4 regions of the Rhodoferax sediminis genome follow, and region 3 is predicted to be linked to each of the others. Evidence: predicted binding sites of a transcription regulator. Region 3 holds the regulator's gene; each other region holds the start of a gene.
The links. Region 3 encodes sigma-54, which starts transcription at its own class of promoters, with help from an activator protein. Its sites were predicted from a motif close to TGGCANGNAANCTGCTTT; they were not measured.

Region 1 (3,206 bases), 590 kb from region 3:
TTTGACTTTTCCACCACTGCACAGATGGGCCCGAGCCTGCGTGCGGTCCTCTCGGACCGCGTCGACCACCTGTATCCCGCACCAGCCTCCGGCGCCGACGCGACCGTGAACACCCTGCGCGAGGCTTACTTGAGCTGGCAGCCCGAGAGTCGGGACACGGTGCTGGAGTTTGGCCGCATCAACCTGCGCTATGGGCCGGGCTACGGCTACAACCCGACCGATTTTTTCCGCGATGGCGGCCTTCGCGTCGTGACCACCGCCGACCCGTTTGCGCTGCGCGAAAACCGCCAGGGCAGCGTCATGCTGCGCGCGCAGCGGCTGTGGAGCGGTGGCTCGCTGTCGGTTGCCCTCTCGCCCAAGCTGGCGGATAGCCCCAACGCGGCGGGCTGGAGCCCCGACCTCGGCTCGACCAACAATCGCAATCGGGCCCTGGTCGCACTCGGCACCCAGTGGTCGCAACGCGTCAGCAGCCAGTTATTCCTATACAAGGACGCCGCCCTGTCGCCCGCACTGGGCGCCAATATGACCGCCTTGCTATCGGACGCCGCTGTCGCCCATATGGAATTGACGCGAAGCAAGGAGCCCGATTTGCTGAGCCGCGCGTTGTCCTTGCCATCCAGCAGCACGTCCACGCGCAATCGCTTTGTGGGGGGCGTCACCTACACCACAAGCAGCAAGCTGTCGATCACCGCCGAATACGAATACAACGGCTTTGCGCTGAACCAGTCCAACTGGGCCGCGCTGGGCGCCTCGAGCACGGCGCCCGCCAGCCAGCTCGCCTACCTTGGTGGAGCACTGCAGCTTCAGGATCTGGCGTCCCGGCAGGCCTACCTGATTTACGTCACGCAAAAGAGCCTCTGGCTCAAAAATCTGGATTTGACCGCTTACCTCCGCCTTAACCCCGACGACAACAGCCGGCTCGCCTGGGTCGAGCTGCGCCACCATTGGGCCAAGTTCGACCTGACCCTGCAGCTGCAGCAGAACATGGGCAACGCCACCAGCGACTTCGGCGTATTGCCCGATCGTCGGCTGGTGCAGGTGTTGGGGACCTACTATTTCTGAAGGAAGTCGCGGAAATATCGTCGAAATTCTTTACACCAGTGCCGGCTCGATTTCGCAAGAATCACGTAAAACCGGCATTTTTCGAGATAAATCAACAACTTATAGATTGATCGATCTTCTGGCACGCAATCTGCTTATCTCTTCGCGAGAAGTCGATTACACCCAACCACTGAACTACTAGGGGAAGCCACCATGAAGACGATGATGAAAAAACTCTTGGCCGGTGCTGCAGTCGCTGCGAGCTTGTTCTCGCTGTCTGCGCCTGCTTCCGCCACGTTGACCAACTGGTATCTGGACACCGATGGGGCCGGCGGCAATGCGCCTGTTCTGGTGCATGACTATCTGGACCTGACCGGCACGGCTTATGTGCACAATACTTTTGTGGGTACTAACTTTACATTCAACGAAGTTGGCAGTTTCTTGAATTTGAGCGCTGATGGCTCCACTCTCCTGAATCCAGCCCTCACGGCCAAGTTTATTGGGTCGGGCTCCGGGTCGGTTGGCGGGCCCCTTAGCTTCAATCCCGGTGGCTCCCTGAACGTTTTCTCCGGCGCCACAAATATAGGCACCTTTACCCTTCAGGCGGGCAGCGCCGTCCTCTTGGCGAACAGCGTGCTGCCAAATGGCACGATTTCGTTCATCTTCAAGGCGACCAGTCTGGCTACCGGCTATTTCTTTGACAGCGCCATGAACGATCTTGCGTCTATCGCTAATTCGCCGACGGGCCTGCTTCTTGGTTTTGCCACCACCAACGTCATTCTTGGAAATACGCCGAATGTCAATGCGAACTTGGTGACTGATTACAACACTGCGTTTGGTACCAACTTCGGTACGGTTGCTGCAAATAGCACGACCGATCTGAATCTTTCCAATAACGGCCAGTTCCGCTTGGCAGTGCCCGAGCCGTCCATGCTGAGCCTGTTTGGTCTTGCCCTGCTTGGCTTGGGATTCATGACCCGCCGCAAAATGAAGTCCTGAGAATCTTCAGCTTCATGGAGCCCTGTGAGAAATCACGGGGCTTTTTTTTATGGTGCGCCCGGCAGGGCGCACTTACTTGGAGGTGAAAGTCCTCTATACGCCCGGCAAGGGGAAGTGTTAGCCCAAGACAAGGGTTTCGCGGGCGACTGCGAATCTGAAGGAAGCTGTAGGGCAAAGCGCTGGCCTGACTCCAGGCGAGCGGATATGAGGCGTCGTAGCGGGGGTGAGGTGGCCCAATTCACTAAAGCCCGAAACTTGCACGGAAGCGGTGCGGCGTAGATCCGACAAGCATAAGCGTGAAAGTGGGTGGCGCGGGTGGCGCGACAGGTACAAGACTCATGGGTTCTGAGATTGATTCGCAGATTCCTTGAGGCCGGGATGATGGCTGACGGGATGCAGGTGGCCAAGACGAAGGGAACGCCCCAATGCGGCCCCTGTCGCCGCTGCTGTCCAACATCTTGCTGACCGATCTCGACCGGGAATTGGAACGTCGCAAGCTGTCGTTCTGCAGGTACGCGGATGACTGCAACATCTACGTCAGCAGTCAGCGGACGGGGCAACGGATCATGGCGGGGGTGAGGAGCTTTCTTGTAAAGCGGCTCAAACTCACTGTGAACGAGACCAAGAGTGCCGTAGCAAGACCGTGGGTGCACAAGTTCCTGGGCTACAGCGTTACGGTGCACCAAGCCAGCAAAATCCGTATCGCCAAGCAGAGCATCGAGCGCCTGAAAGGGCGCATGCGCGAACCGTGCCGTCAAGGCCGGGGCAGGTCAACTGGCCCGGATCATCGCGATGCTCAATCCGGTTCTGAGGGGATGGATGAATTACTTCAGCCTGACCCAGAGCCGGCGGCCTGTTGAAGAGCTTGATACATGGTTGCGCAGGCGACTGCGCTGCATCGTCTGGCGGCAATGGAAGCGCCGCGAAAACGCGGGAGTCGAAACTGCGCGCACATGGGCTTTAGGCCCAACGCGCATGGAAATCCAGCGTCAACGGGCGGGGCCCTTGGTGGAACGCCGGGGCCAAGCATATGACCGCAGCCTTGCCGCCGAAATACTTCACGCAACTCGGGCTGGTCTCGCTGGTGACTGTCCACCAGCATCTCCAGCGTCCTGTTTGAACCGCCGTATGCGGAACCGCACGTACGGTGGCGTGAGAGGGCTGAG
Region 2 (3,206 bases), 1.8 Mb from region 3:
CAGCGTCGCGGCCGCTTCGAGCCGGTGCGTCAGATCGGGGCTGTCGAGCATGCTGGCGGCGCGCACGCGCTCGAGCCTGGCCTTGATCTGCGGATTGCTTTCGGCCGCCAGCGCCTTCTCCACCAGCGGCAGGTGCGATTCGTCGGGCTCGTTCAGCAGCGTCTGCACCGCGTCCGCACGCACCTTCTCATCAGGGCTGGACAGCTTGAGCGCTGCCATCGCGGAGTCGAGCGTGCCGCGCAGCAGGTTGCTGTTGACCACATCCTCGGCATCGTCAGGCACCTTCAGCGGGCTGCCAGTGACGGGATCGTAGCCCTTCCCGTTCCTCATGACATAGACATGGGCGGGCGTGGTCTTGACCGCGTCATCGGCCAGGGCCTGGAGAAAGTCGGCTGTTTTCGCATCGGCGCTCAAGACCGCCTTGTTGATGGCAGCCACGCGGTCGCTGGCGTCGCCCGTCGCCATGACCACGGCCTCATCCGGTGTCAGCGCGTGAGCGGCACCTGCCATCAGCAGTGCCGCCAACACCGCCTGGATCGATCGCCGAAGCATGAAGAATCTCGCCAGGGAATGGGCCGGTGCCCACTTGCTCAGGACGACTTGCCGGCCGGATAGTCGGGCTTCTTGTCGTCGCCTTCGATGAAGGGACTCCAGGGCTGGGCCTTGATCGGTGCCGGCGTCCTCCACACCACGCTGAACTGGCCGTCGCCACGAATCTCGCCGATGAACACCGGCTTGTGCAGATGGTGGTTCTTCGGGTCCATCTCGACGGTGAATCCGTCCGGCGCCTTGAAGGTCTGACCGGCCATCGCCGCGATCACCTTGTCGGTGCCGGTGGATTTCGCCTTCTCCACCGCCTGCTTCCACATGTGGATGCCGATCCATGTCGCTTCCATCGGGTCATTGGTCAGCGGCTTGTCCGCCTGACCCGGCAGCTTCTTGGCTTTGGCGTACTCGCTCCACTGCTGGATAAAGGCGGCGTTGGTCGGATTTTTGAGCGACATGAAGTAATTCCACGCAGCCAGGTGCCCCACCAGCGGCTTCGCATCGACGCCGCGCAGCTCTTCCTCGCCCACCGAGAAAGCCACCACCGGCACGTCCTTGGCTTTCAGGCCAGCGTTGCCGAGTTCCTTGTAGAACGGCACATTGGAGTCGCCGTTGATGGTGGAGATCACGGCCGTCTTGCCGCCCTGCGAGAACTTCTTGATGTCGGCCACGATGGTCTGGTAATCGCTGTGACCGAATGGGGTGTATTTTTCATCAATGTCCGAGTCCTTCACACCCTTGCTATGCAAAAAGGCGCGCAGGATCTTGTTCGTGGTGCGCGGGTACACGTAGTCGGTGCCCAGCAGCACGAAGCGGCGGGCGCCCCCGCCTTCCCTGCTCATGAGGTAATCCACGGCGGGAATGGCCTGCTGGTTGGGCGCGGCACCGGTGTAGAACACGTTCTTCGACAGCTCCTCGCCTTCGTATTGCACCGGATAGAACAGCAGGCCGTTCATTTCTTCGACCACCGGCAGCACCGACTTGCGCGATACCGAGGTCCAGCAGCCGAAGATCACGGCCACCTTGTCCTGCCCCAGCAACTGCTTGGTCTTCTCGGCGAACAGCGGCCAGTTGGACGCCGGGTCGACGACCACGGGTTCGAGCTGTTTGCCCATGACACCGCCGTGCTTGTTGATGTCCTCGATGGTCATCAACGCCATGTCTTTCAGCGCCGTCTCTGAAATCGCCATCGTGCCCGACAGCGAATGCAGGATGCCAACCTTGATGGTGTCCTGCGCGAACGCCTGAGGCGCAAAGGCAAACGCGCCGCTGGCAACGGCAGCCGCCACGGCGACCGCCTTGAGATTCCCTCGTCGGTTCATTTCTCTTCTCCAAGAAAGTTGCGATCCACAATCAGATCGAGCCGGTATCAGCAAGCTCCATGCCAGGCCCGTGCGTCCCGCTCGCGAGCGCACAGCCATCGAAATCGCTCACGAACGCACCGTTTCGGGCATCGCGCGGCACCTGCAAGGTGCGTTGGATGCCAGACGGCGGGGCCGCACCTGAAAAATGCGCCGGGGGTGTGCCTGGAACGCAAGTTGCTGCACAATGAATCGCCCATTCCGCCTGACCTGATCTGCACCCCATGGAACTGACGCCGCGCGAAAAAGACAAGCTCCTGATCTTCACGGCCGCCCTGCTGGCCGAGCGCCGGCGTGCGCGCGGGCTCAAGCTCAACTACCCCGAAGCCGTGGCACTGATCTCCGCCGCGGTCATGGAGGGCGCGCGCGACGGCAGGACGGTGGCACAGCTCATGAGCGAAGGCCGCACCATCCTGACCCGTGCCGACGTGATGGACGGCATCGCCGAGATGATCGCCGACATCCAGGTGGAAGCCACCTTTCCCGACGGCACCAAACTGGTCACGGTGCACCAGCCCATCATCTGAAAGGATGACTTCATGATCCCCGGAGAACTCTTCACCGACGATGGCGAGCACCTGCTGAACGCGGGGCGCCGCACGCTCCCCATGGCGGTGCAAAACACGGGCGACCGGCCCATTCAGGTCGGCTCGCACTACCACTTCGCGGAAACCAACGCCGCGCTGCGCTTCGATCGTGCCGCGGCGCGCGGCATGCGCCTGAACATCACGTCCGGCACCGCCGTGCGTTTCGAGCCGGGCCAGCAGCGCACGGTGGAGCTGGTGGACTACGCCGGGGAGCGCCGCGTGTTCGGCTTTCACGGCGACGTCATGGGGGCGCTCGATGCGCCGTCCCCAGGAGCCGCGTGATGGCCAGCATCGGGCGGCGCGCCTATGCCGAAATCTTCGGCCCCACAGTGGGCGACCGGATCCGGCTCGCGGACACGGACCTGATCGTTGAAGTGGAGCAGGACCTCACCCTGCGCGGCGGCGGCTACGGCGAGGAAGTGAAGTTCGGCGGCGGCAAGACCATCCGCGACGGTATGGCGCAGAGCCAGCGCACGCGCGCCGAAGGCGCGATGGACACGGTCCTGACGAACGCGCTGATCATCGATCACTGGGGCATCGTCAAGGCCGACATCGGCCTTCAAGGTGGACGCATTGCCGCCATCGGCAACGCGGGCAATCCGGACACCCAGCCCGGTGTGGACATGGTCATCGGCCCCGGTACCGAGATCATCAGTTGCGAGGGCCGCATCGTCACTGCCGGCGGCGTCGATACCCATATTCATTTCATTTC
Region 3 (3,206 bases):
GTTGCGCTGCGCGAAATCCACCATCCGGTGCGCCACGTCACTGCCAAATATGGGTGCGGCCGGTGTCGTTTGTGCCGCCAGCGCTTCGTTTTTGATAGCGGACCAGACATGACTCTGGAACGGCAACAGCTTCTCGAAGCCGAAGCGGCGCAGCGACCCCGGCGCGATGCGGCAGGCGATTTGCGCCGCCTCGATCGCGATCGTGCCGCTGCCGCAGCACGGGTCGTACAGCGGCGTCGCGGCATCCCAGCCGCTGGCGGCCAGCATGGCGGCGGCCAGCGTTTCCTTCAGCGGGGCCTCGCCCTTGTCCTCGCGCCAGCCGCGCTTGAACAGCGGCTCACCCGAGGTGTCGATGTAGAGCAGGGCGCGGTCGGTCGTCAGGTGCAGGTAGATACGCGCGTCGGGCCACTGGGTGTCCACGTCGGGGCGCACGCCGCTCTTGTGGCGGAAGCGGTCGGCAATCGCGTCCTTGATTCTGAGCGCGGCAAAGTTCAGGCTGGTCAACGGGCTGTGCTGCGCCGTGACCTCGACCTTGAAGGTCTGCCGGGTCGTGAACCAGATCTCCCAGGCCACGCTGGCGGCGGCGTGGTACAGATCCTGTTCGTTGCGATACTCGGTGTTGGAGAGCTCGACCAGCACGCGCTGGGCCAGCCGGCTGTGCAGGTTCAGCAGCAGCGCATCGCGCCACGACGCGTTAAGCTGCACGCCGCCGCGCAGCGTCTGCAGATCCCGCTCGGCGGCGCCGGTGATGCGCTGCGCCTCCAGGCCCAGCAAGGCTTCCACGCCGGCCGCGCAGGGCAGAAAAAGTTGCAGCTGGTTCACAGGGTTTTTCTCAGGTTGGTGGGGGCGATCCGCAGCGCCTCGCGGTATTTGGCCACGGTGCGGCGCGCGCACTCGATGCCCTGTTCCTTCAGCATGTCGGCAATCTGGTTATCGCTGAGCGGCTTGCAGGGATCTTCAGCCGCCACAAACTGCTTGATCAGTGCGCGCACTGCTGTGCTCGAGGCATTGCCGCCGGTTTCGGTGCCCAGGCCCGAGCCAAAGAAGTATTTGAGCTCGAAGGTGCCATACGGCGTGGCCATGTACTTGGCGGTGGTCACGCGCGAGATGGTGGACTCGTGCAGGCCGAGTTCGTCGGCAATCTCGCGCAGCACCAGCGGGCGCATCGCCAGCTCGCCGTGCACAAAGAAGCTCTTTTGCCGCTCCACGATGGCGTTGGCCACGCGCAGGATGGTGTCGAAACGCTGCTGGATGTTCTTGATGAACCAGCGCGCCTCCTGCAGCCGCTGCTGCAGCGCCGCGTGGTTCGACGCATCGCGCCCGCCGCTCTTGTGTTGCTTGAGTGCATTGGCATAGATGTCGTGCACGCGCAGGCGCGGCATCACGTCGGGATTGAGCTGCACGCGAAACTTGGGCTGGCCGCCGCGCCCGACGTTGGTCACGATCACGTCGGGCACCACGATATTGCGCTCGACCTGCACGAAGCGCCGCCCCGGCTTGGGCTCGAGCCGGCCGATCAGCGCCATGGCGGCCTTGACCTGCGCTTCAGTGGCGCCGCACAGCTGCACCAGTCGCCGCACGTCGCGCCGCGCCAGCAGGTCCATGGGCTGGGCGCACATGCGCAGCGCCACCTCGACGACCTCCTGGCGCGCCGGGTCGCCGTGATCAAAGTCCTGCAGTGCGCGCAGCTGCAGCGCCAGGCATTCGCCCAGATGCCGCGCGCCGACGCCCGTGGGCTCCAGGTGCTGCAAGAGCGACAACGCCACCGTGAAACACTGCACCAGTTCCTCCACCTGCGCCTCGTCGGTGCCGGCCAGCCCTTCGGCCAGCGACTGCAGCGTGTCTTCCAGGTAGCCGTCGTCATTCAGCGATTCGATCAGGAAGTGCAGCGCGGCGCGGTCTTCCTGCGACAGGCGCAGTGAGAGCGCCTGGCGGTGCAGGTGCGACTGCAGCGATTCCTGACTGCCCGCCAGCTCGGTGGCATCCATTGCATCCGCGTCGCCCAGGTTGTTGCTGCGCGCGGGCGCGTCGCCGCCCCATTCGCTGTCGTCGGGCCGGACCTCGCTGGTGCCGTCACCGTCCCAGCTTTGCTCTTCGTCGCGGCCCGACAGCGGAAATTCAGCATCATTTTGAGCTGTAGCCCTCATGTCGTCCTGGCTACCAGCTACCGAATTAGTAGCAAAATCGGTGTCACGGTCGTCTTCGCGCACCCGCGTGTCGGACTGCGCCAGGCCGAATTCCTCGCGCGGCGCTTCCAGCTCGGCGACCTCCAGGAACGGGTTGTCATCGAGCATCTGCTCCACTTCCTGGCTCAGCTCCAGCGTCGAGAGCTGCAGCAGCCGGATCGACTGCTGCAGCTGCGGCGTCAGCGCCAGATGCTGCGAAATGCGAAGTGACAGGCCCTGCTTCATGGCGTCAGGCGACCGCCGCGCCGCCCCAAGGAGAAGCAGTACACGCAATGGCAAGCGCGGGGAGCACCCGGCCGGCGCCGGGCCGCCCCAAGGCGGCCGACGGCCCCCTCGGGGGGCAGCGCAGTACACGCAGTGACAAGCGTGGGGGCCATATTCACATGCGGAAATGCTCGCCCAGGTACACCCGGCGCACATCGGCGTTGTCGACGATCTCCGAAGGGGTGCCCTGCGCCAGCACGTGGCCATCATTGATGATGAAGGCATGGTCACAGATGCCCAGGGTTTCGCGCACGTTGTGGTCGGTGATGAGCACGCCGATGCCCCGGCTCTTGAGGAAAACGATGATGCGCTGGATCTCGATCACCGCGATCGGGTCGATGCCGGCAAATGGCTCGTCGAGCAGGATGAAGCGCGGCTGCGTCGCCAGCGCGCGCGCAATCTCGACGCGCCGGCGCTCGCCGCCCGACAGCGACAGCGCGGACGAATCGCGCAGGTGCTCCACCCGCAGGTCCTGCAAGAGCGTCGTGAGACGCTCCTCGATCTCGCTTTTGGACAGCGCACGGCCGGCCTGGTCGCCATCGGCGCCATGGCGCTGCAGCTCCAGCACCGCGCGCACGTTTTCTTCCACCGTGAGTTTGCGAAAAATCGACGCCTCCTGCGGCAGATAGCTCAGGCCCAGGCGCGAACGGCGGTGGATCGGCATGTGTTCGACCGGGCCGCCGTCGATGGTGATCTCGCCGGCGTCGGCCCGCACCAGGCCCACGATCATGTAGAACGAGGTCGTCTTGCCTGCAC
Region 4 (3,206 bases), 170 kb from region 3:
TCGCGCGCGACCTCGGGCTGGCCATTCAGGCCGGCCGCCAGCGCATAGCGGAAGAGCACCGGCGTCACGATGCGGTCCACGCCAATGCGCGCCGACTCCATGCACAGGGTACGGTAGTTGTCCTCGGCCTTGAGGTAATCCGTGGCCACGCCCACAAACACCACGCCGAGCAGCGCAGTGAACGACAGCATGGCCCAACGCGGCACGCGCAACAACCGCCCGCCTGCCGGCGAAAGCCCCCTCGACGGCCCCCATCGCCCCTCAAAAAAACCCGTCATAAGGCGCGAAACCCGCCACCTCGCCATTCGGGCGCAACAGCGCGACCCAGTCGCCGCGCGCGATCACCGGCAGGAACCGAGCCTGCTGCGGGTCGAGCTTGAATGCGCGCAAGCGCGTGGCAAGGTCGGCGCTGTGGGCCGGGTCGTGCGCCAGCAGCACGGCCACCGGCCTGGACCGGGCCAGCACCCGGTCCCGCGCCTCGCTGTACGGCTGCCAGAACAGCGGCCGCTGTCCCGTGTCGGCACCACCCAATGCCATGAACAAGGCCTGGTTGCGCTCCTCACCGGGGCGCGCCGCCCGCGCGGCGAGCAGCCACGGCCCGGTGAGTGGCAGGCTGCGATATTGCGGCAGCGCCTGGGGCAGTTCGGGCGTGTACACGGCGTCCGCCGCGACGACGCGCAGGCGATCCACCTCGAACACCAGTGCGACGGGGCGCGCGATGTACACCGTATGCAAGCCGTAGAGCAGGGCGCCGAGTTGCAGCAGGCCGATCACCGCGAGGTCGCGCCTGAGGTGCGGCCAGCCCTTGGCCGGATTGAAAACGGCGAAGGTCAGCAGCGGCCCCAGCACCACGTCCACCGACACGACCAGAAGGAACAGATCGCGCCCGCCCGCCAGCAGGCGGTAGGCGTCGGGGTACCACAGGTCGAAGACGAGAGTCGCGGCCAGGGTCGCGAATGCAGCGGAGACCAGCAGATGCAGGCCCGCGGCGCGCAGGCGGGAGCGGAGGTTCAAACGTGCCAGCATGGTGGAGGGGTGTATTTTCTCAGGGTGGGCGCCTCGCGCCTGGTAATCGGCTTTACGTGCATGCTTCTGCCGGCGAAATGATTGGCGCCTGGGCTCCTATTTCCCCGAATCACTACGTTTTTAATAGCGGCTATTGTTTGACAGTCATGGGCTAGAGTCAGCTTTGATTGAGTAGATCAGGGCTATTTAGAATCTGGCTCAAATTTTCTTGCCAAGCATGCGTAGCCCAAAAATTGGCGGATAGTGGCGAGGTACATAGAGACGAAAAAGCCTCCGCGAGGAGGCTTCTTGCAAATGTGGCGTAGAAGAATTACTTGCAGGAGCCAGGCAGGTATTTATTGATCAGCGCCGTAGAACCCAGACACTTCCAGCCTGCGATTTGCGAACCTTGGTCTTTGTTCGCAGCGCTCACATCAATTGCGGTGGTCAAAGCCACGTCTTTGAAGGGCGAGAGTGTGAGGAAGTCGGTGGCCGGCGCAAGTGTTACGCCCAAAGCGGTGGCATCCGGTTTTACGGTAATCACGCCACTCGCACTGGTCCTGACGGATTGCACCATTTTCGTGGGGCCTGCACCAGCTGTGTCTGCGATGTTTGCTTCGCAACCCCAGCCGTCTGCAGTGCCTACAGAACTGACGCTCATCGTTTGCACGGCCTCACTGATGGATGTGCGGCACTGCGACGCAGCCAAAACCACTTCTGACATACGCGCCTTTACCGTGTAATCCTTGTACGCCGGCAACGCCACGGCCGCCAAAATACCGATGATCGCCACGACGATCATCAACTCGATCAGGGTGAAACCCTTTTGAACCTTTTGCATGGAACGCTTCATGAAAAACTCCTTGGTTGAAACTGAAATGCGAAGAAGTTACAGCAGGTTGCATGCCAGGGCGTTCATCCCGCTTTTTTGTGAACCTTTTCACGCATTGGCCGCTGCGGGCCGACGCTTTTTGACCCACTCAGACCAGGGGGCTGACAATTTTCGTCACTTAATGCAGACCGAGCGCACCTGTTTCAGGTCGGTCATGCCCAGCATGATCTTTTCCATGCCGTCCATCTTGAGGGTGCGCATGCCGCTCTCGACCGCGGCGGCGAAGATCTCGGACACGCGGGCGCGCTCCTGCACCAGCTTCTTCAGGATGTCGTCGGCAATCAGCAGTTCGTGCAGGCCGACGCGGCCCTTGTAGCCGGTTTTATTGCATTTGTCGCAGCCCACGGCGCGATAAAAGGTGAGCTTGCCGTCCTGGCCGTACTGCCCGGTCCAGGCCTCCAGCAGCTTTTGCGCCTCGCCGCCGGCATCTAGCTTCCACGCCACGGTGTGGCGCAGTTCGTCGGCGTATTCCTTGATGAAGTCGTTGATTTCCGCGGAAGTGGGCTCGTAGGCCTGCTTGCAGTCGCACAGCTTGCGCGCGAGCCGCTGCGCCAGGATGCCGAGCAGCGCATCGGAAAAGTTAAACGGGTCCATGCCCATGTCGAGCAGCCGCGTGATGGACTCGGGCGCGGAGTTGGTGTGCAGCGTGGAGAACACCAGGTGGCCGGTGAGCGAGGCCTCCACGCCCATGGACACCGTTTCCTTGTCGCGCGACTCGCCGACCATGATGACGTCGGGGTCGGCGCGCAAGAAGGCGCGCATGATGAGCGCGAAGTCGATGCCGGCCTTCTTGTTGATCTGGACCTGGCGCAGGCCTTTTTGCGTGATTTCAACCGGGTCCTCGGCGGTCCAGATCTTGGTCTCGGGCGTGTTCAGGTGCTTGAGGATGGAGTGCAGCGTGGTGGTCTTGCCCGAGCCGGTGGGGCCGCAGACATAGAACAGGCCATAGGGTTTTTCGATGGTCTTGACCAGGCGTGCCCGGTTGTGCGGTGTCAGGCCCAGCTTGTCGAGCGCAATGGGCTCGCCGCCGGCCAGGATCCGCATGACCACGTCTTCAACGCCGCCGGCGGAGGGAATGGTGGCGACGCGCAGCTCGATGTCGAGCGGGCCGTATTTCTTGAACTTGATCTTGCCGTCCTGCGGCTTGCGGCGCTCGGAGATGTCGAGGTCGCACATGATCTTCAGGCGCGTGACCATGGCCTGGCGAAAGTGCGCCGGCACTTCGATGTAGGGCGCCAGGATGCCGTCAATGCGAAAGCGGATGCCGGTCTTGGCCTTGCCCGGCATGGGCTCAATGTGGATGTCGGAC

Region 1: the regulator sigma-54 is predicted to act here: its motif matches at 1,182-1,199, upstream of EUB48_RS04130 (PEP-CTERM sorting domain-containing protein).
Region 2: the regulator sigma-54 is predicted to act here: its motif matches at 1,916-1,933, upstream of urtA (urea ABC transporter substrate-binding protein).
Region 4: the regulator sigma-54 is predicted to act here: its motif matches at 1,897-1,914, upstream of EUB48_RS00485 (pilin).

The regions. Positions count from the first base shown of each region.
Region 1 covers NZ_CP035503.1:854,312-857,517, forward strand. The annotation lists gene EUB48_RS04125 (hypothetical protein) at 1-1,062, shown strand, start outside; gene EUB48_RS04130 (PEP-CTERM sorting domain-containing protein) at 1,255-2,040, shown strand; gene EUB48_RS21590 (reverse transcriptase domain-containing protein) at 2,466-2,900, shown strand; gene EUB48_RS21595 (group II intron maturase-specific domain-containing protein) at 2,860-3,206, shown strand, end outside.
Region 2 covers NZ_CP035503.1:2,891,454-2,894,659, forward strand. The annotation lists gene urtB (urea ABC transporter permease subunit UrtB) at 1-552, opposite strand, end outside; gene urtA (urea ABC transporter substrate-binding protein) at 591-1,868, opposite strand; gene EUB48_RS13940 (urease subunit gamma) at 2,132-2,434, shown strand; gene EUB48_RS13945 (urease subunit beta) at 2,447-2,776, shown strand; gene ureC (urease subunit alpha) at 2,776-3,206, shown strand, end outside.
Region 3 covers NZ_CP035503.1:262,281-265,486, reverse strand. The annotation lists gene EUB48_RS01300 (THUMP domain-containing class I SAM-dependent RNA methyltransferase) at 1-822, opposite strand, end outside; gene EUB48_RS01295 (RNA polymerase factor sigma-54) at 819-2,411, opposite strand; gene lptB (LPS export ABC transporter ATP-binding protein) at 2,566-3,206, opposite strand, start outside.
Region 4 covers NZ_CP035503.1:92,445-95,650, reverse strand. The annotation lists gene EUB48_RS00495 (hypothetical protein) at 1-191, opposite strand, end outside; gene tfpZ (TfpX/TfpZ family type IV pilin accessory protein) at 262-1,026, opposite strand; gene EUB48_RS00485 (pilin) at 1,337-1,858, opposite strand; gene EUB48_RS00480 (GspE/PulE family protein) at 2,012-3,206, opposite strand, start outside.